2 regions of the Rhodoferax sp. GW821-FHT09E07 genome follow, and region 1 is predicted to be linked to the other one. Evidence: riboswitches for the same ligand, from Rfam matches in the RefSeq annotation. Region 1 holds a riboswitch; the other holds the start of a gene.

Evidence for each region. Region 1 has a riboswitch for S-adenosylhomocysteine ahead of AC07OE_RS13315 (homocysteine S-methyltransferase family protein). Riboswitches for the same ligand answer to the same signal wherever they lie in the genome.
Region 2: it holds a riboswitch for S-adenosylhomocysteine, as region 1 does, so the genes downstream of both, ahcY (adenosylhomocysteinase) here and AC07OE_RS13315 (homocysteine S-methyltransferase family protein) in region 1, are expected to answer to the same signal.

The regions. Positions count from the first base shown of each region.
Region 1 covers NZ_JBWKOP010000006.1:168,284-175,669, reverse strand. The annotation lists gene recQ (DNA helicase RecQ) at 1-1,373, opposite strand, end outside; gene AC07OE_RS13320 (EAL domain-containing protein) at 1,505-3,766, shown strand; S-adenosyl-L-homocysteine riboswitch at 3,812-3,904, shown strand; gene AC07OE_RS13315 (homocysteine S-methyltransferase family protein) at 3,929-5,005, shown strand; gene AC07OE_RS13310 (Gfo/Idh/MocA family protein) at 5,021-6,019, shown strand; gene metH (methionine synthase) at 6,104-7,386, shown strand, end outside.
Region 2 covers NZ_JBWKOP010000011.1:16,747-24,132, forward strand. The annotation lists gene AC07OE_RS19475 (YhgE/Pip domain-containing protein) at 1-1,369, shown strand, start outside; gene metF (methylenetetrahydrofolate reductase [NAD(P)H]) at 1,395-2,249, opposite strand; gene AC07OE_RS19485 (TlyA family RNA methyltransferase) at 2,293-3,180, opposite strand; gene ahcY (adenosylhomocysteinase) at 3,193-4,710, opposite strand; S-adenosyl-L-homocysteine riboswitch at 4,787-4,893, opposite strand; gene AC07OE_RS19495 (substrate-binding domain-containing protein) at 4,939-6,141, opposite strand; gene AC07OE_RS19500 (peptide chain release factor 3) at 6,088-7,386, shown strand, end outside.

The DNA of each region.
Region 1 (7,386 bases):
TTGCCACGCACGATGTCCATCAGGTGGCCGGCGCCGAAGGTCATGCCGCCCATCTGCTGGATGCGGTAGATGGTGGAGAGCAGCTTGCGCGCGGCGTCGGTGCCGTCCCAGACCGCGGGCGGGTTCAGGCAGTTGTCGCAATTGCCACAGGGCTGGCTGGCCTCCCCAAAGTAGCCCAGCAGCCGCACCCGGCGGCAGTCGGTGGCTTCGGCCAGGCCCAGCAGGGCATCCAGCTTGCCGCGCATGACCTGTTTGAATTCTTCGCTGGCCGGGCTTTCGTCAATCATGCGGCGCTGGTTCACCACGTCCTGCAGGCCATACGCCATCCAGGCGTCGGCGGCCAGGCCATCGCGGCCGGCGCGACCAGTCTCTTGGTAATAGCCTTCGATGTTCTTGGGCATGTCGCGGTGGGCGACAAAGCGCACGTCCGGCTTGTCGATGCCCATGCCAAACGCGATGGTGGCCACCATCACGATACCTTCCTCGCGCAGAAAGCGGTCCTGGTGGTCCTGGCGCACCTTGGGCTCCAGGCCCGCGTGGTAGGGCAGGGCCTTGATGCCAGCGTCCACCAGCGTCTGCGCCATGTCTTCCACCTTTTTGCGGCTCTGGCAGTAGACGATGCCGGCCTCGCCCTCGTGCTCGCGCTCAATGAAGCGCAACAACTGCAGCGTGGAGTCTTTTTTCTCGACGATGGTGTAGCGGATGTTGGGCCGGTCAAAGCTGCTGACGAAGGCGCGCGCGTCCTCGAGCTGCAGCCGCTCCAGGATGTCGGCGCGCGTCAGGTCGTCCGCGGTGGCGGTGAGCGCGATGCGGGGGATACCGGGGTAGCGCTCGTGCAGCACCGTGAGGTTGCGGTAGTCGGGACGGAAGTCATGGCCCCACTGGCTCACGCAATGCGCTTCGTCGATGGCAAACAGGCTGAGCTTGCCGCGCTCGAACAGCGAATCCAGCAGCGCGAGAAAGCGTGCGTTGTTCACACGCTCCGGCGCGGCGTAGAGCAGGGTGATCTCGCCGCGCAGCAGTTGTTGCTCGATCTGGTAGGCCTCGTCGCTGCTGAGCGTGGAGTTGAGGAAGGCGGCGCTGACACCGGCCTCGTGCAGTGCGCCCACCTGGTCGTGCATGAGGGCGATGAGCGGGGAGATGACCAGGGTGGCCCCTTGACCAGCCTGCTGGCGGACGATGGCTGGCACCTGGTAGCACAGGCTCTTGCCGCCGCCTGTGGGCATGAGCACCAGTGCATCGCCCCCATCAGCCACATGCTGCACGATGGCCTGTTGCGGGCCGCGAAAGGCGTCGTAGCCGAACACGGTGCGCAGAATGTCGCTGCAGGCGTCCAGAGTGGTGCTGGAAGTGGAAGTTTCTGCTATCAAAATGGGAGCTGGTGGCGCAGTGGTTACGGGGGCTGGGGCACTAAAACATTCAACACCTGGCGGCGCCAGCGTGTGGCGCCGGGCTAAGGGTGATTCCCCTATTGTCGGGCAAGCCTGTCGCTACACTTGAGCGCATGATCGACCAGCCCATAGTGCTCGACACCCAGTTGCAAACCAAGGCCTTGTTGCAGCTGTGCAAGCGTCTGGAGCGCGCCTGGAGTCTGCCGGACATCCTGGCGGCGGTGGCGCCTACAGTGGAAGAGGTGCTGGGTTATCCCCATGCGTGGCTGGCCCTGGTCGGAGACCGGCCGGGGTTTGTGTCCATCATCAGCCAGGCCTCCTCGGACGCCGAGTACTTGGCCATGCACGCCAAGGCGCAGACCATGGAAATCCCCATAGCGGGCGACCGCATGCTGGAGGAGATCTTGTCCGCGGACCATGTGGTGGTGGTCAATGATGCCCGCACGGACCCGCGCACCAACAAAGAGGTGGTGGCCCAGTTGCACAACCGCACCATCATCAATGTTCCCCTGCTGCTGGCAGATGAGCGCCTGGGGGTGGTGGGCATCGGCACCTTTGGCGACGCGGAGGGCGTGCGCCCGCCGGTGGAATGGCAGCTGGATTTCATGCAGGCGCTGGCTGGCCATGTGGCCGTGGCGCTGGACCGGGTGCGCTTCATGCAGGCACGCAAATTTGCCGAAGACGCGCTGTACCAAGAGAAAGAGCGCCTGCAGGTCACCCTGCACTCCATCAGTGACGCGGTCATCACCACCAATGCCGAGGGGGAACTGCTCTATATCAATCCGGTGGCCGAGACGCTGACAGGCTGGCCGCTGGCCAGTGCGGTAGGCCACCCTTACCAGACCGTGTTTCACCTGAATGACACGGGGGTGCTGGCGCCTGGCGCCGATCTGGTGGTCCAAGCGATTGCGACGGCAGAGACCCAACGCTACCCCCAGCTCAGCCTGGCACATCGCGTGGAGGGCAGTTTGCTGGTGGAGGCGGCCGTTTCCCCCATTCGAGATGCCGATGGTGATGTGCAGGGCGCGGTGCTGGTGTTCCGCGATGTGACCGAACAGCGTCGCCTGAGCCAGGAAATCGCCTTCCAGGCCACGCACGACGAATTGACGGGCTTGGGCAACCGCCGTGCCTTTGAGCAGGCACTGACAGAGTACTTTGAGCACACCCGTGACCAGGAGCAGCGCCACGTGGTCTGCTATCTGGATCTGGATGAGTTCAAGGTGGTCAACGACACCTGTGGTCATACGGCCGGCGATGAACTGCTGCGCCAGACGGCGCAGCTCTTCCTGGAAGTGCTGCGCGACGAAGACCACCTGTGCCGCATTGGCGGGGATGAGTTCGGCATCATCCTGACCCATCAGACCGTGGCCCAGGCCTTGCGCGTGGCCGAGCGCCTGCAGCTCAGCCTGGCCGCCTACCGCTTTGTCTGGCGCGACCAGAGCTTTGGTGTGGGCGTGAGCGTGGGCATGGTGGTGCTGGATGCGCAGAGCGAAAGTGTGGGGGCTTTGCTGCAAGCCGCTGACAGTGCCTGCTACGTGGCCAAGGACTCCGGGCGCGGCCGCATCCATGTGTACGCCAGTGATGATCCGGCGTTGGCCCAACGCTACGGCGTGATGGAGTGGGTGAGCCGTATCGAGCGGGCGCTGCAGCAGGACCGGTTTGTGCTCTATGGCCAGGCCATCGTGCCCGTGAACCCGGGCCCCCGGGCCGGGCTGCACTGCGAATTTTTGCTGCGCATGCGCGATGAGGCGGGTGCGCTGGTGCTGCCGGGCCAGTTCATGCCGGCGGTGGAGCGCTACCACCTGGCTGCCCGCGTGGACCGCTGGGTGGTGACCCATGCGCTGCAATGGATGGTGCAGCACCAAGACCAGATCGACCAGTGCTCGATCAACCTCTCCGGCCAGTCGCTGGGGGATGAGGTGTTCATGGCCTTTGTACTGGACACGCTGGCCCATACACCCCTGCCTTGCCGCAAGTTGTGTTTTGAGATTACGGAAACCGCTGCCATCAGCAATCTGCACACCGCGCAGCATTTCATCGACACCTTGCGCCAGCTGGGCTGCAAGCTCTCGCTGGACGACTTTGGCAGCGGCCTCTCCTCGTTTGCCTATTTGCGCAACCTGCCGGTGGATGTGCTGAAGATCGACGGCCAGTTTGTGCGCGACATCGCCACCGACCCTATCAGCCTGGCCATGGTCAAGTCCATCCATGAGATTGGCAGCCTGATGGGCAAGGAGACCGTGGCCGAGTTTGTCGAGAGCCCGGCCGCGCTGGAGCTGCTGCGTGGCTTTGGTGTGCACTATGCACAGGGCTATTCGGTGGGCTATCCCATGCCGCTGGACGAGTTGCTGGCCCTGCACCTGGGGCAGGCCTGAGACCCTGCCGCTTTCACGACCGCTGCGTTGTGAACTAAAATCACGCATCCCAAGGGGCGCTGCAGCTGGCGCCTGCCTCCAGACATGGACCGGCAGGCCTCCGGTCAGGCTTGGGACTCCCAACTGCGCTCACTTGTTTAAAACCACACAGTGAGCCGCACCATGAAGCCCATCACCTACACCCGCGCACAAGCCCTTCCCGGCATTCTGGAGAAGCGCATCGCCATTCTGGACGGTGCCATGGGCACCATGATCCAGCGCTTCAAGCTGGGCGAGGCGCAGTACCGCGGCGAGGGCTACACCGGCCCCGGCAACCAAGGCGACCGATTCAAGGACTTTCACAAGGACGTGAAAGGCAATAACGAGTTGCTGAGCCTGACCCGGCCTGACGTCATCAGTGACATCCACGAGCGCTATCTGGCAGCGGGCGCCGACCTGATCGAGACCAACACCTTTGGCGCCACCACCGTGGCCCAGGCCGACTACGACATGGCGGACCTGGCCATCGAAATGAATCGGGTGTCCGCCCAACTGGCCCGCGCCGCCTGCGACAAGTACAGCACGCCCGACAAGCCCCGCTTCGTGGCCGGCGCCCTCGGCCCCACACCCAAGACCGCCAGCATCAGCCCCGATGTGAATGACCCGGGTGCGCGCAATGTGACCTTTGAAGAGCTGCGCGCGGCCTACTACGACCAGACCAAGGCGTTGGTGGAAGGCGGTGCGGACGTGATCCTGGTGGAAACCATCTTTGACACGCTCAATGCCAAGGCGGCCTTGTTTGCCGTGGACGAGTACTTCGAGGCCAGCGGCGAGCGCCTGCCCATCATCATCAGCGGCACGGTGACCGATGCGTCCGGCCGCATCCTCTCGGGCCAGACTGTCACGGCCTTCTGGCACAGCGTGCGCCACGCCCAGCCCCTGGCCATCGGCCTGAACTGCGCGCTGGGTGCGGCGCTGATGCGCCCCTACATCCAGGAGCTGAACAAGGTGGCGCCCGACACCTTCATCAGCTGCTACCCCAACGCCGGTCTGCCCAACCCCATGAGCGACACGGGTTTTGACGAAACCCCGGACGTGACCAGCCGCCTGGTGCGTGAGTTTGCGGAAGAGGGTTTGGTCAACATCGTGGGTGGCTGCTGCGGCACCACGCCCGACCACATTGGTGCCATCGCCCATGCGGTGAACCCGATTGCCACGCGCGGCGTGCAACGCAATTTTTTCTACAAAGAAGCCGCCTGAACTGAGGACATCGCAATGAAAAAAGTCACCTGGGGCGTGCTGAGCACCGCCAAGATCGGCATGGAAAAAGTCACTCCCGCGCTGATGCGCAGCCAGTGGTGTGATGTGCAGGCGGTTGCGTCACGCTCGCTGTCGTCCGCGCGCGCGGCGGCGGACAAGCTGGGCATTCCCAAGGCCTACGGTTCCTACGAAGAGCTACTGGCCGACCCCGCCATCGAGGCCATTTATAACCCCCTGCCCAATGACCTGCACGTGCCCATGACGCTGGCCGCCGCGCGCGCCGGCAAGCACGTGCTGTGCGAAAAACCCATTGCGCTGAACGCCGAGGAAGCCGCGCAGCTGCGCGAGGTGGGCGACAAGGTGCACATCATGGAAGCTTTCATGGTGCGCTTTCACCCCCAGTGGCTGCGCACGCGCGAGCTGGTGCAAAGCGGTGCGCTAGGGGAACTGCGCACGGTGCAGGCGTGGTTCTCGTACTTCAACCGCAATGCCGAGAACATCCGCAACGACGCGAGCAAGGGCGGCGGCGCGCTGATGGACATTGGCTGCTACCCCATCGTGGCCGGTCGTTTCTTGTTTGGGGCCGAGCCGGTGCGTGTGATGGCGCTGGCGGATATGGACCCCGACTTTGGCGTGGACCGCAGCTTCAGCGCCTTGCTGGACTTTGGCCATGGCCGCCGGCTGGATTTCACGGTGTCCATGCAAAGCACGCCTTACCAGCGCGTGCAGGCCATCGGGACCGAGAAGCGCGTGGAGATCGAGATTCCGTTCAACGCGCCCCAGGGCCAGGAAACCCACATTTTTGTGGACGACGGCAAGGTGCTGGGCGGCCGGGCTGCGGTGGTGGAGACGTTTCCCGCCTGCGACCAGTACAGCCTGGAGGGCGATGCCTTCTCGCTGGCCATCCGTGGTGCGCAACCCTTGCACTACGGTGTGGAAGACGCTATCCAGAACATGCGCATCATCGACGCGCTGTTTGCCTCCCAGCGCAGTGGCAGCTGGGTTGCGGTGTAAAGCCGCCTTGAACTGAATTACAGGTCTTTTATGTCCCAAGCCCCCGTAAACACTGCACCACTAGCTACCAAAAACGTAGCACCCATGATGCTCTCCGGCCTCGAGCCGGTCCTGATTGACAGCAACAGCCTGTTCGTCAACGTGGGTGAGCGCACCAACGTCACCGGTTCCAAGGCCTTTGCCCGCATGATCTTGAACGGGCAGTTTGAAGAAGCGCTGGCCGTGGCGCGCCAGCAGGTGGAAAACGGTGCGCAGATCATCGACATCAACATGGACGAGGCCATGCTGGACAGCCAGGCCGCCATGGTGCGCTTTCTGAACCTGATCGCCTCCGAGCCCGATATTTCCCGTGTGCCCATCATGATCGACAGCTCCAAATGGAGCGTGATCGAGGCCGGTCTGCGCTGCGTGCAGGGCAAGGCGGTGGTGAATTCCATCAGCATGAAGGAAGGCCTGGATGCTTTCAAACACCAGGCCAAACTGCTGCGCCGCTATGGCGCTGCTGCCGTGGTGATGGCGTTTGACGAAAAGGGCCAGGCCGATACCTACGAACGTAAGGTCGAGATCTGCGAACGCGCCTACCGCATCTTGGTGGACGAGGTGGACTTTCCTCCCGAAGACATCATCTTCGACCCCAACATCTTTGCTATTGCCACGGGCATCGAAGAGCACAACAACTACGCGGTGGACTTCATCGAGGCCACGCGCTGGATCAAGCAGAACCTGCCTGGCGCCAAGGTCAGCGGCGGCGTGTCCAACGTGTCCTTCAGCTTCCGCGGCAACGACCCGGTGCGCGAGGCCATCCACACCGTCTTTCTGTACCACGCCATTAAGGCGGGCATGGACATGGGCATCGTTAACGCGGGCATGGTCGGTGTGTACGACGATCTGGAGCCCGCGCTGCGCGAGCGCGTGGAAGACGTGGTGCTGAACCGCCGCCCCGATGCGGGCGAGCGCCTGGTGGAGATTGCCGAAACCGCCAAGAGCGGCGCCAAGGACGAGAGCAAGAAGCTGGAGTGGCGCGGCACAGCCGAGGCCCCTGCGTCCGTGGGCGCACGCCTGAGCCACGCGCTGGTGCATGGCATCACCGACTTCATCGTGGAAGACACTGAAGAGGCCTACCGCGGCATCCTGGCCAAGGGCGGCCGCCCGTTGCACGTGATCGAAGGCCCGCTCATGGACGGCATGAACGTGGTGGGCGACCTGTTTGGCCAGGGCAAGATGTTCCTGCCTCAGGTGGTGAAGAGTGCGCGCGTGATGAAGAGCGCTGTGGCGCATCTGTTGCCGTATATCGAGGCCGAGAAGCTAGCCATGGTGGAAGCTGGCGGAGAAGCCAAGGCCAAAGGCAAGATCGTGATTGCTACGGT
Region 2 (7,386 bases), on a different contig from region 1:
GCGCCAGGGCGTGCAAGCCCTCAAGGACGGTGCCCACCGTCTGGACGACGGCCTGGGCAAAGCCGATGCCGGCTCCCAGACCATTGCCACGGGCGCCAACAGCTTCAACAGTGCAGTAGCCCAGTTGGGCGACGGTATGAAGCAGTTGGGAGCCGGGCTGCACACCATGGACCAGCAGCGCCCGTCCGCTCAGGACCTTGCCGCGCTGAAAGCCGCGCCTGCGGAGCTGGGCAAGGGCCACGCTGCACTGGCCCAGGGCCTGCAAGATCTGCAAGCCGGTTCGCAAAAACTGGCTGACGGCAGCAACAAGATGCGCGAAGAGACCAAGAGCATTCCCTTGTTTGGGGGCAAGGTCTCCGAAGGCGCCGGTCAACTGGCCGATGGCGCCACCCAGCTGACGGCGGGACTGCAAACGGCACGCGGTGGGCAGGCGCAATTGGCGGAGGGCACACAAAAGTTCGGCGCAGGCGTCACCAAACTGGCCGATGGCATGGCGGCACTGGGCAATGGCATCCACCTCGCCGCCACCAAGGTCCCTCCCGATGCAAAACTGGACGAACTGATCCAGGGCGGCAATACGCTGGTGAGCGGCACCCAGAGCCTGCACGGCGGCCTGAGCCAGCTCAAGGCCGGCTCGCGCGAGCTGAGTGCCGGCCTGGACCTGCTGAACAAATCACTGCCTGCAGATATCCAGACACCCGAGGGAAGCGCCCGCGGGCTGGCGGACTCGGTAGAACCGGCACTGGACATCGTGGCCCCCGTGCCCAACAACGGCGCAGGCTTTGCGCCCAACTTTGTCGCCACATCCTTGTGGATGGGGGCGGTGATGACAGCCTTCCTGTTTCACCTGCGGCGCCTGCCAGAACAGGCCGCCAAGGCTTCGCCGGTGGCCCGCATTCTGGGCAAACTCGGCATCCTCTCCTGCATTGTGTTGATCCAGGGGTTGGTCATCATGCTGATGACGCTATTTGCCCTGAACCTGCACATCTACAACCTTGGCGCCTATCTGGTCACACTGGTGCTCACCTCGCTGACCTTCCTGATGATCATCGTGGCGCTGACACGCGCCTTTGGCGATACCGGCAAGGCGGCAGCGCTGATTCTGCTGATCCTGCAGCTATCGTCTGCGGGAGGTGTCATGCCGGTAGAGCTGAGCGGCGGCATTTACCAGATCCTGAGTCCCTGGCTGCCCTTCACCTGGGTGGTCAAGGCATTGCGTGCCAGCATGTTTGGCGCCTATGACCAGGCCTGGTTCAGCGCCTGGGGGCCGATTGTGGTGATCGGCACACTCGCGTGGCTGTCGGCCTGCTTTGTCGGACAATGGAAGTTTGTCAGCCCCGAGGAACATCGCCCGGCGATGGACATTTAAGCGGCCCCACGCGGGGCCGCCGTGCTCACTGCACCGTAGGCACCAGCCCCAGGTTCTGGCACAGCGCCAAGGTGGGGGCGCTTTGGTTCATCGTGTAGAAGTGCAGCGCAGGCGCGCCGCCCGCGCGCAGCTGCTCGCACAAGTCCGTCACCACCTCCAGCCCAAAGGCCTTGATCGAGGCTACATCATCGCCATAGCTTTGCAGGCGCAGGCGAATCCAGCGCGGAATCTCGGCGCCACAGGCGTCTGAGAAACGCATCAACTGTGTAGAGCTGGTGATGGGCATGATGCCGGGCACCACCGGCACCTCCAGCCCCAGCGCATCCACCTCTTCCACAAAGCGGAAGTAAGCGTCCGAGTTGTAGAAATACTGGGTAATGGCCGAGTTGGCGCCAGCCTTGACCTTGGCTGCAAAGGCCTGCAGGTCATTGGCAGGCGACTTGGCCTGAGGATGTACTTCGGGATAGGCCGCCACCTCGATGTGAAAGTCGTCACCCGTCTCGGCACGGATAAAGGCCACCAGGTCGCTGGCGTAATGGAACTCGCCGCCCGCGCCATAGCCGCTGGGCAGGTCCCCGCGCAGGGCCACCAGCCGCTTCACGCCCATGGTCTTGAGCGTCGCCAACTGCTCGCGCACGGTGTCTTTGGTGGCACCGATGCACGAGAAGTGCGAAGCCGCGCTCACGCCCTCGGCGAGGATTTCGCGCACCGCGTTGAACGTACCCTCTTGTGTGGACCCCCCCGCGCCAAAAGTGACCGAGCAGAACTCGGGGCGCAGCGCATACAGCTGCTGGCGCACCCCACGCAGCTTTTCTGCGCCTTCGGGCGTTTTGGGAGGGAAGAACTCCAGGCTCAGCGGAATTCGGTCGTTGGTAAACATCAGCATCTCCGTCTCACACGCCCCACAGTTGCGGGGGCCGTGTTCAGCCCGCCTTGCGGGCGCAAATGAAAAATTCGCGGTTGCCGTCGCCGCCCTCAATGGGCGAGTCGAACCACGCGGTGACCGTCAGGTCCAGTTCGGCACAGGCCTCGCGCAGGCGCTGCTCCACAATGGCGTACATGGCCGGGTCCTTGACAATGCCGCCCTTGCCCACCTGGCCGGGCTGCAGTTCAAACTGCGGCTTCACCAGGGTCAGCAAGGTGCCCCCTGCTTTGAGCAGGGTCACGGCAGCTGGCAAGACCAGGGTTTGCGAGATGAAAGACAGGTCTGCCACCAGCAGGTCAAACGGCGGTTCGAACTCGGGCGGCAAGGCGGCCAGTTCGGCCTCTTCCCGGCTCTCGTCGGAACCGTCGTACCCCTCAAAGGTCGCGCCGTCTTCTTCCAGGTCAAACTGGCCTTCAGCCCCCGTACTGTCTGCGTAAGCAGCTATCAAATCTGCAGCAGACAGGGTACGGGCATTGACACTCTCCACGCACAAGACCCGGGCATCCTCTCGCAGGCTGGGGTGCAACTGGGCACTGCCCACGTCCACACCCACCACCGCGGCAGCGCCGGCCTGGAGCAGGCAGTCGGTGAAGCCACCCGTGCTCTGCCCCACGTCCAGGCAGCGCAGCCCCGTCACCGACAGGCCTGCGTGTTTGAGCGCCGCCTCCAGCTTCAGGCCACCGCGCGACACATAGCGTGCCTCGGAGTCGTCCAGCAACTGGATGGGAGCGTCCTCCGGTACGTCGTCGCCATTTTTGACCGCGCGTTTCCAGACTTCGCCACCCGCCTCCATCTTCTGCCATTGCACGCCATCGGCGATCAGGCGTTGGGCCTGCGAGCGGGTGCTGGCCAGCCCGCGCTGTACCAGCAGTTGGTCAATGCGCATGGAGCCTTCGGCTTAGTAGCGGTAGGTGTTTTTCTTGTACGGACCGGCCTTGGAGACGCCGATGTACGCGGCCTGCTCATCGGTCAGCTCGGTCAGCATGGCGCCGACCTTCTTCAGGTGCAGACGCGCCACTTTCTCGTCCAGGTGCTTGGGCAACACATACACCTTGCCAACCTTGTATTCCTTGGGCTTGGTGAACAGTTCGATCTGGGCGATCGTCTGGTTCGCGAAGCTGGAGGACATCACAAAGCTGGGGTGGCCAGTGCCGCAACCCAGGTTCACCAGACGGCCCTTGGCCAACAGGATGATGCGCTTGGCGGGCTTCTTGCCCTTGGCAGGGAAGATCACGTGGTCGACCTGGGGCTTGATCTCTTCCCACTTCAGCTTTTCCAGCGAAGCGACGTCGATTTCGTTGTCAAAGTGGCCGATGTTGGACACGATGGCCTGGTCCTTCATGGCCTCCATGTGCTTGTAGGTGATGACGTTCTTGTTGCCGGTGGTGGTCACGAAAATGTCGGCCTTGTCGGCGGCATATTCCATGGTCACCACCTTGTAGCCTTCCATCGCCGCCTGCAGGGCGTTGATGGGGTCGATCTCGGTCACCCACACTTGGGCAGACAGGGCCCGCAGAGCCTGGGCGGAGCCCTTGCCCACGTCACCGTAGCCAGCCACCACGGCCACCTTGCCGGCGATCATCACGTCCGTGGCGCGCTTGATGCCGTCCACCAGGGATTCGCGGCAACCGTAGAGGTTGTCGAACTTGCTCTTGGTCACCGAGTCGTTCACGTTGATGGCGCGCAGGGCCAGCGTGCCCTTGGCGGACATTTCCTCCAGGCGCATCACGCCGGTGGTGGTCTCTTCGGTCACGCCGATGATGGCCTTCAGGCGGCGGCTGTACCAGGTGGGGTCCACCTTCAGCTTGGCCTTGATGGCGTTGAACAAGCAAATTTCTTCTTCGCTGCCTGGCTTGGCCAGCACCTTGATGTCCTTCTCGGCGCGGGCGCCCAGGTGCATCAACAACGTGGCATCGCCGCCATCGTCCAGAATCATGTTGGGGCCTTCGGTCTTGGAACCCTTGGGTCCAAATTCGAAGATGCGGTGGGTGAAGTCCCAGTACTCTTCCAGCGACTCGCCCTTGTGGGCAAACACGGGTGTGCCGGCAGCGACCAGGGCAGCAGCAGCGTGGTCTTGCGTGGAAAAGATGTTGCACGAGGCCCAGCGCACGTCAGCACCCAGGGCTTGCAGGGTTTCGACCAGCACGCCGGTCTGGATGGTCATGTGCAGCGAGCCGGTAATGCGCGCGCCCTTCAGGGGCTGGCTCTTTGCGAACTCTTCGCGGATGGACATCAGGCCGGGCATTTCTGTCTCGGCAATGGTCAGCTCTTTGCGGCCCCAGGCAGCCAGGCTGATGTCGGCAATCTTGAAATCTTCGGTCTTGGCCACGGGAGCCTTCACAGCCTTGGGGGCAGCAGTTTTCACCGCAGCTTTGACGGCCTTGGGGGTCTTGGTAAATTTCAACACAGCGCTCATGGTTCACTCCAAAAGTTCATTTGAATAAACACTGGCGGGCGGGGGTTCAGAAGGCAAAACTCACCGCACACAAACCAGTGGGTGAGCGCCGTTGGGAGGCACAGCGCAGGGCGCGCCGTGTTTTCCGAGCCTCACTCGCCGTGCCGCTTTGGGCTGGGGCGAGCTGCAACGCTCCTCGGAAGTGCTGCATTTTAGCCTGTTGCAGCGGACTCTGTCAGCCAAATGCAGTCAGGATACCGGTCCTGTACTGGTGCCCAGCTGCAAACCGGGCTGGCGCAGCATGTGGTACGGACCGGCCTCGGGCGCATGCAGCACCTGGAACACCATGTCGGCCAACGCCTCGCCCGTGGTGTGCGGTGTGGGCTGGGTCACGGTGGTGACCTGCATGCCAGTGAGCAGCGTGTCCTGCGGAATATCGCCATGCACCACCACCGAAATGTCCTGCCCGACCCGCAAGCCGGCATCGATCAGCCCGCGGATGATGCCCACGCCGCCCAGGTTGTTGTCCACCAGCACAGCGGTAGGCCGCGGATGCATTGCCAGCAAGGCTTGTACGGCCTGCAGACCGCTGCGGCGGTCCTGCACATCGCCCACGCGGTAGCGGGCCGGGCAGTCCAAGTTGCGCGCCTTCAGCGCAGCCATGAACCCCCGATGGCGCTGAAACGCAAAATTCAGCTCCAGCGGTGCGTGCACATAAGCGAACCGCGTGTGGCCCAACGCCAGCAAATGCTCCACGGCCAGGCGACTGCCCAAGTCATTGTCAAAGTCCACCCACGAATACGCGTCGCACTGGGCCGTGCGGCCATAGCCCACGAAGGGGTAGCCCTTTTCCAGCAGGTAGTCCACCCGCGGGTCCTGCACGCGGGTATTGGGCACCACCACCGCATCCACCCGCCCGCCATGGAACAGGCGTTCGTAAAAGGTCAGATCGGTTTCATTCTTCGCCACGGCCAGCAGCAGGTCCAGCTGCTTGCTCTGCAGGCGCTCGCCCAAGCCGTCGGCCATGTCCAGAAACTGCGGATTGCCCAGGTTTTCCACCGCGGCGGAATACACAATGCCTACCGCATCGGTCTTGCCACGCACCAGACGGCGCGCACCGGCATCGGGCCGGTAGCCCATGGCCGCAGCCATCTCCTGCACCCGCTGGCGGGTCTGCTCATTCACATCGGTGTAGCCGTTCAGGGCGCGACTGACCGTGGAGGTGGATAACCCCAGTGCACTGGCCAATTGCTTGATGCTCACACGCTGCTCCGCTCGTTTCGCTTGTTGGAGCGCGAGTGTAAGGGCAAGCAGGCCGCTGGCGCCCTCTGTAAAATACCGAGCTTCTCTCTGGTGGCCCGCCCCTGTGCGCTGCCCACACCCGACCTTGGACCCCCTGTGACCTACGCCCCCGAAACCCGCCGCCGCCGCACCTTTGCCATCATTTCCCACCCCGACGCCGGCAAGACCACGCTGACCGAAAAGCTACTGCTGTTCTCGGGCGCGATCCAGATTGCCGGCTCGGTGAAGGCGCGCAAGGCCAGCCGCCATGCAACGTCCGACTGGATGGAAATCGAAAAGCAGCGCGGCATCTCGGTGGCGTCGTCGGTGATGCAGATGGTCTACCGCGAGCACGTCATCAACCTGCTGGACACGCCCGGCCACAAGGACTTCTCGGAAGACACCTACCGCGTGCTCACCGCCGTGGACTCGGCGCTAATGGTGATTGACGCGGCCAACGGTGTGGAGGCGCAGACCCGCCGCCTGATCGAGGTCTGCCGCCAGCGCGATACGCCCATCATCACCTTTGTGAACAAGATGGACCGCGAAGTGCGTGAGCCGCTGGACATCCTGGACGAGATCGAGCGCGAGCTGGGCATGCCCTGCGTGCCCATGACCTGGCCCGTGGGCCAGGGCAAGCTATTTGGCGGCATCGTCAACCTGCGCACCCAGGCCATGACCGTGTTTGAGAGCGGCAGCGAACGCCGCCCGCAAGACTTCGACACCGTGCCGCTGAACGACGCCGACTCGCTGGCCAAGCGCTTTGGCCACGAATGGACCACGGCCATGGAAAGCATGGAGCTGGCCACCGGCGCCAGCCCCGCCTGGGACCTGGACGCCTTTCTGGCCGGCAAGCAAACCCCCGTGTTCTTTGGCTCGGGCGTGAACAACTTTGGCGTGATGGAAGTGCTGGACGCCCTGGTGGACCTGGCGCCCAGCCCGCGCAGCCGCACCAGCACCACGCTGGTGAACCGCCAGCCCGTGGTGAAAGAAGTGCAGCCCGAGGACGACGCCTTCAGCGGCGTGGTGTTTAAGGTGCAGGCCAATATGGACGCCAACCACCGCGACCGCATCGCCTTTGTGCGCATGGCCAGCGGCAAGTACACGCCGGGCATGAAGCTCAAGGTGATGCGCACCGCCAAGGAGTTGCGCCCCACATCGGTGGTGACCTTCATGAGCCAGCGCCGCGAGGCGGTGGAAGAGGCCTATGCGGGCGATATCGTGGGCTTTACCACCCACGGCGGCGTGCAGCTGGGTGACACCATCACGGATGGCAGCGTGAACCTGATGTACACCGGCCTGCCCTTCTTCGCGCCTGAAATGTTCATGACCGTGGTGCTGAAAAACCCGCTGCGCACCAAGCAGCTGCAGCAGGGCCTGGCCCAGCTGGGCGAGGAAGGCGCCATTCAGGTATTC